DNA from 2 places in the Geobacillus lituanicus genome. Region 2 is predicted to be linked to the other one. Evidence: riboswitches for the same ligand, from Rfam matches in the RefSeq annotation. Region 2 holds a riboswitch; the other holds the start of a gene.

Region 1 (4,142 bases), 1.5 Mb from region 2:
CGGCAGGCCGGCCCGTTGCAAAAGCAGCCGCTTCACCTGCCAGCTGAACAAAAACTCCCACGCTTCCAAATGTTTTTTCGCTTCAAACGCCGTTCGTCCCCAGACGGTAATGCCGTGGTTGTGGATCAACACGGCGCCGGCGTCGCCATGAACATGGTTCGCAAACTCCCGAGCCAGCGTCGGGATGTCGGCGTCATTGTTAATGATCGGGATGCGCACTGCGGCGTTTTCTTCCCAAATGCCAAACGCCTTGATGATTTCCTGGCCGGAAAAGACTGCTTCCCCGTTTGACGCATACAGTTCAGAAATCAAATTGTTGTCCACGGTATGAACGTGCAAGACGCAACCGGCGTTTGTGCGGTTGTAAATTTCCACATGCAGCAGCGTCTCCGCTGATGGCTTTAAATGTGTTTTCTCCGCTGGTCGGCCGGCAGCGTCAACGAGCAAGAAGTCCTCATCCGTTTGCTTCCGCTTATCCTTGCCGCTCGCCGTCACCAAAAACGTCAACGGGTCGTCCGTCACTTTGATCGACAAATTGCCGCTTGTTGCGAAAAACCAATCGCGGGCGGCGAGTTCGGCTTTCACTTCCGCAAGCTCGTTCCACTTTTTCACGACGATGCTCATACGATCACCTCCATTCGCTGCAACGCATCCATCACGTCAAAAAACGTCGCAAATGGCGCGTGCGGCAGGTCAAGCTCTTGACATTTTTCAAGCAGAAAATCGCGCGCCAGCACATAGTCGGCTTGCCTGGCCACCGCCAAGTCGGTGATCGAATCGCCGATGACAACGTGATACCCGTCCGGGCGGGCAAGCCTGCGCAATAGCGACGGCTTGCAGCAGCCGCAGCCGTTTTGGCACCGGCTGTCACATGCATGCGGCCATGTGATGCGGATCGTCTCACCGCTGAAATCGGAGCCGTTGCAAAAAATCCGCTCCGGTTCAATGAGCCCTTCAAGCAGCGGATAGACGAAAAAGTCGATGCCGCCGCTCACGATATAGAGCGGGATGCTTTGCTCTTTTGTCCATGCGACAAACTCGCGGAACCCTTCGCGCAAGCGGGCGGTGCTAAGCAAAAAGTCAACAATCTCCCCTTTCAGCGCTGACGGAAGAAGCGAAAACATTTTTCCGACGCCTTCCTGAACGGAGATGCGCTGGGCGAGAATGTCGTCCTTTAGCGCCTCCCACTCCGGCGGGGCGAACTGTTTCATAATCGCGATGATGTTGTCGTTTTCCGTGATCGTGCCGTCAAAATCGCAAAAAAGAACGAGTTGTTTCGTCATGCTTCCACCTCAATAGCGCCCCAGCGGTCGATCGCCTTTTGCAGCGCCTCGTTGTCTTTCGCCGCTTCACGAAGCGGACGGCCGACCAGCGCTGCGTCGATGGCGGCGCGAAACGCCTTTCCGCCGCCGATCGCCCCGTCCGGGTGGCCGTGGATGCCGCCGCCGGCGTTGACGACGCTGTCAAGGCCAAAATCGCGGACAAGGAGCGGCACCAAGCCCGGATGGATGCCGGCCGATGGCACTGGAAACGCCCGGGCAAACGGCTCTTGTTCATCGGTCAGCGCCCGGGCGATGCCAAGCGCCTGCTCGCGCTCCAAGGCGACGCTGCCGTACGGCGACGGGAACAGAACAAAGTCGGCGCCGGCAAGCCGCAAAAGCTTTCCAAGCAAGAGCGACGGGGCGACGCCGTAAAACTCCGACGGCGTGATCGCGCCGCTGAACGCCGGGTGGGCCATGATCGGAACGGAAATCTCTTCATCTTCCCGCAACCCTTGCAGGACGTCCAATCCATAGGCGAACACGTTGAACAACAGCACATCGGCGCCAAGCTCAGCCGCCCGTTTCGCTTTTTCTTTCAGTTCAAACGTTTTGCCGGTCAAGTTGACGGCATACAGCGTCCGCTTGCCTGTTTGTTCGTACACCTCTTCGAGCGCCGCTTTGCCTTCTGTAATGCGCTTCGCAAATGGCAGACGATCGCTGTCAAACAAAATTTCGTCATCTTTGACCAAGTCAACGCCGCCAAGCGCTTGCTTTTTCAACTCTGATGTCAAATACGCCAAATCGCGGCCGACGATGCCTTTGAAAATGCTCATCAACAGCGGGCGGTCGTACACTCCGACCTTTTCGCGAATGCCGGCGATGCCAAAGCGCGGCCCCGGAAACTGCCGCTTCCATTCTTCCGGAAATGCCAAATCAAGCAACCGCACTTCCCCGTCAAGCGACAGCTTGCCGAACGTCGTCACCAACAATGCTGGCAAATCGGCGCTGAAGTTGACGGTCGGGTAAGCGATTTTGACGATTGCCCGCTTCAACCGCTTGCCGAAATAGGCGTTTACCCGCTCGCTCTCGCCAAGCTCTTCGATCGCAACGACTTCCCCTTTATGCTTGCGAAGCTGGTCTTGCTCTAGCTGCGGCAAGTCGGTCCATGTGCCGACTGTCAAGCCGAGCGCGATTCCTTCCGCCTTTTGGCGAATATCGTGTTCATCATGAAGCAAATACGTCGCAATGACTGCACTCATCGTCCATCCCTCTTTACAATATATGGCGAAATAAAAAAGCCCCTTCCTAAGAAGAGGCGTCATTCATTCATGGCGCTCTTCTTATCTCCCAGCGTTTCCGCTGCAAGAATTAGCACCGTGCTTAGCGTGCGCCAAGCCGGTTGCCGGGCTTCATTGGGCTCGTCCCTCCGCCTGCTCTTGATAAGAAAGCCTGCTCGTTTATGCACTTGTCAAACGATTGGCAAATTTACTTTGAATTATGACAGCCTTTGCCGCCGTTGTCAATCATTTTTTTCAAAACAGCCTGGTCAACGTTGTCCCGTCAACGGTTCATTGCCGCTCTTTTTTTCAAAACAATCCGAGCCGGCCGATCCGCTCCGCCGCTTCGCGAAGCCGCGCTTCATCGGTCAACAATCCAACGCGCACATACCCTTCGCCGTGTTTTCCAAAACCGATGCCTGGGGCGACGGCGACGTGCGCCCGCTCAAGCAACAGATCGGCAAATTCGGCGGATGATGCGCCTTTTGGCAACGGAAGCCAGGCGAAAAATGATCCAGACGGCGCCGGCGCTTCCCAGCCGATCGCGCGCAAAGCATGAATAAACGTATTGCGGCGCGCCTCGTACAAGGCAACGAGCTCCGCGACGCAGTCTTGCGGGCCGAGGAGCGCAGCTGCCGCCGCTTCTTGGACGGCGCCGAACAAGCTGACGTACAAATGATCTTGCAACAACTCAATGGCACGGATGATCCGCTCATTGCCGACAGCGAACGCCACGCGCCAGCCGGCCATATTGTACGTTTTCGAGAACGTGTAGATTTCAACGCCAATGTCTTTCGCCCCGTCCACTTCTAGAAAGCTGACCGGCTTTTGGCCGTCAAAGCCGATCGCGCCATAGGCAAAATCATGCACAACGGCTATGCCGTACTTTTCCGCAAACGCCACCGTTTCAGCAAAAAACTCCTTCGTCGCCGTCGCGCCGGTCGGGTTGTTCGGATAGTTTAAAAACATCAGTTTCGCCCGGTCGGCCGCCGCCCTGGGAATGGCCGAATAATCCGGCAGAAACCCATTCTCCGCGACAAGCGGCATCATTTCCATCCGCGCGCGGGCGAGCGCGATTCCCGACCAATAGTCCGGATAACCCGGGTCCGGGACGAGCACGACATCGCCCGGGTTGACGAGGCAAAGCGGCAGCTCGACAAGCCCGGCTTTGCCGCCGAACAAGATGGCGACCTCGCGGGCCGGGTCGATCGTCACCCCGTACTCGCGCGCGTAAAACGCCGCTACGGCTTCTTTCAAAAACGAGTAGCCTTGAAACGGCGAATATTTATGGTATTTTGGGTTCGCGGCTGCCTTCTGCATCGCTTCGACAATGTGCGCCGGCGTCGGCTGATCCGGATTGCCCTGCCCTAAGTTGATCACATCATAACCCGCCTTGATCTTCGCACCGACTTTCGCCACGAGCGAGGCGAAAAACTGCTTCGGCAGCTGTTCAAGCAGTTCGGAAAAGGGAAATTCGATCGTCATCGTCCACACCTTCTCAAAAATTCTTGAAATTCTAGTGCAACATCATATATCGTTAAAAGCAAAATGTAAAGAAAAATTTTTTTCCGAGGTGAACGCTCATGACGATCCGCATCGCCTG
Region 2 (4,142 bases):
GCAGCAAGCCGCGCGTCCTCACGAAAAAGAGCTGCCGTAATCCGGCAGCTCTTGTTCTGTTGCGTTTGCCGACGCCTGAAACGACTCGCGCATCCGCGCCGTCCGGCCTTACTTGTTCGCCAGCGCCAGCGCTTGTTCTCTCAGCGTCGTCGCTTTATCAGTGCGCTCCCACGGCAAGTCGATGTCCGTACGCCCGAAATGCCCGTAAGCGGCCGTCTGTTTGTAAATCGGGCGGCGCAGGTCAAGCATTTTGATGATGCCCGCCGGGCGGAGATCGAAGTTGCTGCGCACGACCTCAATCAAAATGTCTTCCGACACTTTGCCGGTGCCGAACGTATCAATGGAAATCGATACCGGACGGGCGACGCCGATCGCGTAGGCGAGCTGCACTTCGCATTTGTCGGCCAGTCCTGCCGCAACGATGTTTTTCGCCACATAGCGGGCCGCATACGCCGCCGAGCGGTCGACTTTCGTCGGGTCTTTGCCCGAGAACGCACCGCCGCCATGGCGGGCGTAGCCGCCGTACGTGTCGACAATGATTTTCCGCCCCGTCAGCCCAGCATCCCCTTGCGGACCGCCGATGACAAACCGTCCTGTCGGGTTGATGAAATAGTTCGTGTTCTCATCAAGCAGCTCGGCCGGCACGACCGGTTTGATGACATGCTCCTTAATGTCGCGCTCGATTTGCTCTTGCGTAATTTCCGGATGGTGCTGCGCGGACACGACGATCGTATCGACGCGCACCGGTTTGCCGTTTTCATCGTATTCGATCGTCACTTGCGTTTTCCCGTCCGGCCGCAAGTACGGCAAGACGTCCGTTTTACGCACTTCCGCCAATCGACGCGCCAAGCGGTGCGCAAGCGAAATCGGCAGCGGCATCAATTCTTCCGTCTCATTGCAGGCGAACCCAAACATCAATCCTTGGTCGCCGGCGCCGATCGCTTCAATTTCCTCGTCAGTCATCTGACCTTCGCGCGCCTCAAGCGCCCGGTCCACCCCCATCGCAATGTCCGGCGACTGTTCGTCAATCGACGTCAGCACCGCGCACGTATCGGCGTCAAATCCGTATTTGGCGCGCGTGTAGCCGATCTCCCGGACCGTATCGCGGACGATGCGCGGAATGTCCACGTACGTTGATGTTGTGATTTCCCCACTCACGAGCACCAGCCCGGTCGTCACGCTCGTTTCGCAGGCGACGCGGGCGTTCGGGTCTTTTTCCAAAATGGCATCCAAAATGGCATCAGAAATTTGGTCGCAAATTTTATCCGGATGTCCTTCTGTCACAGACTCTGACGTAAACAAGCGGCGTTTGGCTGACATTCGGTTTGTTTCCTCCTCTTAACATAATGTGGCGACACGGAACTCATTTCCCTTTTTCCCTTCGCAATATAAAAAACCTTTCCTGTAACGGCTGAGGAAAGGTCATGGCAATCGTATTGCTTCCTTTCACTCTTATCGTTCAAGGACTGCGCCTTGCCACAGGTTAGCACCATTTCACACATGTCCAGTTGTGACGGTTGCTGGGCTTCATCGGGCCTGTCCCTCCACCGGCTCGGGATAAGAGTATCCGTTCAATGAATTATCTTATCGCAATTGAAGGAACAAAGTCAACCGCAGAAGTGAATTTTTTATCATCCCGCTTCCGCGCACGAACCCAAGCAAAGGAGGAATGAGCGCCTTTCCCTTGCCTCCATAAAACAAAGGGAAGCTAAACGCAGCCCCTTTGTTTTGTATAGGAGGGGAGCGCGTCTATATAAACGTGCCGCTTCCGGCTGCATGCTTGAACAAGACGAGGCGGATTTGGCAAACGTATTGCCGATTTGGGTCATCACTGCCTGCTTCCTTAATAGCAAGACAGTAAGACAACCCGGGAACGGCCGCCTCCCGCTTGAAGCCCAGGCGGGAGAGCGTGCAAAATCTGAAAAATAGGCAAAATAAGTTCAAAAAAACCCACACAATTAGTATGGACTATTAATAAAAATGTGTTATACTATTTTCAAGAGTGATTACAAAAAGAAGGCAGGTTGTGAACATGGGGATCGCAAACATGACAAATAAGCTGGATGTATTGCTGCAAAAACCGTACGTACATCACCAATTGTCCGCCGCCGAGCTCGTCGAGAAAGTATTGCAGCGGAACGAAGGACGGCTGACCCACACCGGGGCGGTTGCCGTGACAACCGGCAAGTACACGGGGCGGTCGCCGAAAGACAAATACATCGTCGAAGAACCGTCCACGAAGCAAACGATCGACTGGGGAACGGTCAACCAGCCGATCTCTCCGGAAACGTTTGAGAAACTGTACGACAAAGTGCTCGATTATTTAATGAAACAAGATGAACTGTTCGTCTTTAAAGGCTTTGCCGGCGCCGATCCGAAATACCGGCTGCCGATTCAAGTCGTCAACGAATTCGCCTGGCACAACTTGTTCGTCCATCAGCTGTTCGTCCGCCCGAGCGCCGAGGAGCTCGCCGCGCACGAGCCGCAATTCACCGTCATTTGCGCGCCGAACTTTAAAGCCGACCCGAAGGTGGACGGGACGCGCTCGGAAGCGTTCATCATCATCTCGTTTGAACGGCGCACCGTGTTGATCGGCGGCACCGAGTATGCCGGCGAAATGAAAAAATCGATTTTCTCGGTCATGAACTATGTGCTGCCGGAACAAGGCATCCTGCCGATGCACTGCTCGGCCAACGTCGGGCAGGAAGGCGACGTCGCCCTCTTTTTCGGCTTGTCGGGAACGGGAAAAACGACGCTCTCGACCGACCCGAACCGCCGCTTGATCGGCGATGACGAACACGGTTGGTCAAGCCGCGGCATTTTCAACATCGAAGGCGGCTGCTATGCGAAATGCATCAAGCTATCGCGCGAGAAAGAGCCGCAAATTTTTGACGCCATCGGCTTCGGCGCGGTGCTCGAAAACGTCGTTCTCGATGACGCGACGCGGGTGCCGAATTACGACGACGGCACGCTGACGGAAAACACACGCGCCGCCTACCCGCTTCAGGCGATCCAAAACATCATCGACCCGAGCGTCGCCGGCCATCCGTCCACGATCGTGTTTTTGACAGCCGATGCGTTCGGCGTCCTGCCGCCGATCAGCAAGCTGACGCGCGAACAGGCGATGTACCATTTCTTAAGCGGCTACACAAGCAAGCTCGCCGGCACCGAACGCGGCGTCACCGAACCGGAAGCAACGTTCTCAACGTGCTTCGGCGCACCGTTTTTGCCGCGCCCGGCCGTTGAGTACGCGGAAATGCTCGGGCAAAAAATCGCCGAACACAACGTCCGCGTCTTTTTGGTCAACACCGGCTGGACAGGGGGGCCGTACGGCGTCGGAAGCCGCATGAAGCTCGCCTACACCCGGGCGATGGTGCAAGCCGCCGTCGAAGGGGAGCTCGACAACGTCGAAACGGTCAAAGATCCGATTTTCGGCCTCGCCATCCCGACCCGCGTCCCGGGCGTGCCGGATGACGTCCTGCAGCCGCAAAACACATGGGCCGACAAACAAGCATACGAACAAAAAGCAAAAGAGCTAGCGCAAAAATTCCGCGCCAACTTCCAAAAATTCGCCCACATCGATCCGTCCATCGAAAAACTCGGCGGACCGCTCGTTTAACAAGACCCCAACCGGACAGGGAGCCGTTCCCTGTCCGGCTGTTTTTTCGAACGCATAAAATGATTGTCGTCGATCCCCCGGGATTTTTGTACGATTGGAGGTCGACGACAATGCGAAGGCGGGTTTACTTCTTCAGCTGTTCAATCTTTTCCGCCGGCAGCCCGGTCAGTTCGTGGATCGTGTCGACATCGTACCCTTTCGCCAACATTTTCTTCGCGACGTCGATTTTCCCTTCCTCGATCCCTTTTTGACGTCCCTGTTCAATCCCTTGCTTCATCCCTTGCTTTATTCCTTGTTTCAACCCTTGTTCGATTCCTTGTTTGACTCCTTGTTGAATGCCTTTCTCGATTCCCCGCTGTTCGTATGAGATGATGAGCTCCATCACTTGTTTCGCTTCCTTCGTCTCCATTTGGCTCACCTCGTTTCGCAGTTGGATTTCCTCCGCTTCGGACAACCGCAAATACGTTTCAAAAAACCCAAACAACAGCCGCTGCTTCGCCTCATCGAGCTCGAGGCGGACTAG

The links. Region 2 has a riboswitch for S-adenosylmethionine ahead of metK (methionine adenosyltransferase). Riboswitches for the same ligand answer to the same signal wherever they lie in the genome.
Region 1: it holds a riboswitch for S-adenosylmethionine, as region 2 does, so the genes downstream of both, mtnW (2,3-diketo-5-methylthiopentyl-1-phosphate enolase) here and metK (methionine adenosyltransferase) in region 2, are expected to answer to the same signal.

The regions. Positions count from the first base shown of each region.
Region 1 covers NZ_CP194773.1:1,232,606-1,236,747, reverse strand. The annotation lists gene ACR1UW_RS06240 (methylthioribulose 1-phosphate dehydratase) at 1-624, opposite strand, end outside; gene mtnX (2-hydroxy-3-keto-5-methylthiopentenyl-1-phosphate phosphatase) at 621-1,283, opposite strand; gene mtnW (2,3-diketo-5-methylthiopentyl-1-phosphate enolase) at 1,280-2,521, opposite strand; SAM riboswitch class I at 2,600-2,708, opposite strand; gene ACR1UW_RS06225 (pyridoxal phosphate-dependent aminotransferase) at 2,849-4,024, opposite strand; gene ACR1UW_RS06220 (carbon-nitrogen family hydrolase) at 4,123-4,142, shown strand, end outside.
Region 2 covers NZ_CP194773.1:2,971,931-2,976,072, forward strand. The annotation lists gene ACR1UW_RS15175 (gamma carbonic anhydrase) at 1-40, shown strand, start outside; gene metK (methionine adenosyltransferase) at 109-1,320, opposite strand; SAM riboswitch class I at 1,450-1,564, opposite strand; gene pckA (phosphoenolpyruvate carboxykinase (ATP)) at 2,033-3,619, shown strand; gene ACR1UW_RS15190 (Rpn family recombination-promoting nuclease/putative transposase) at 3,744-4,142, opposite strand, start outside.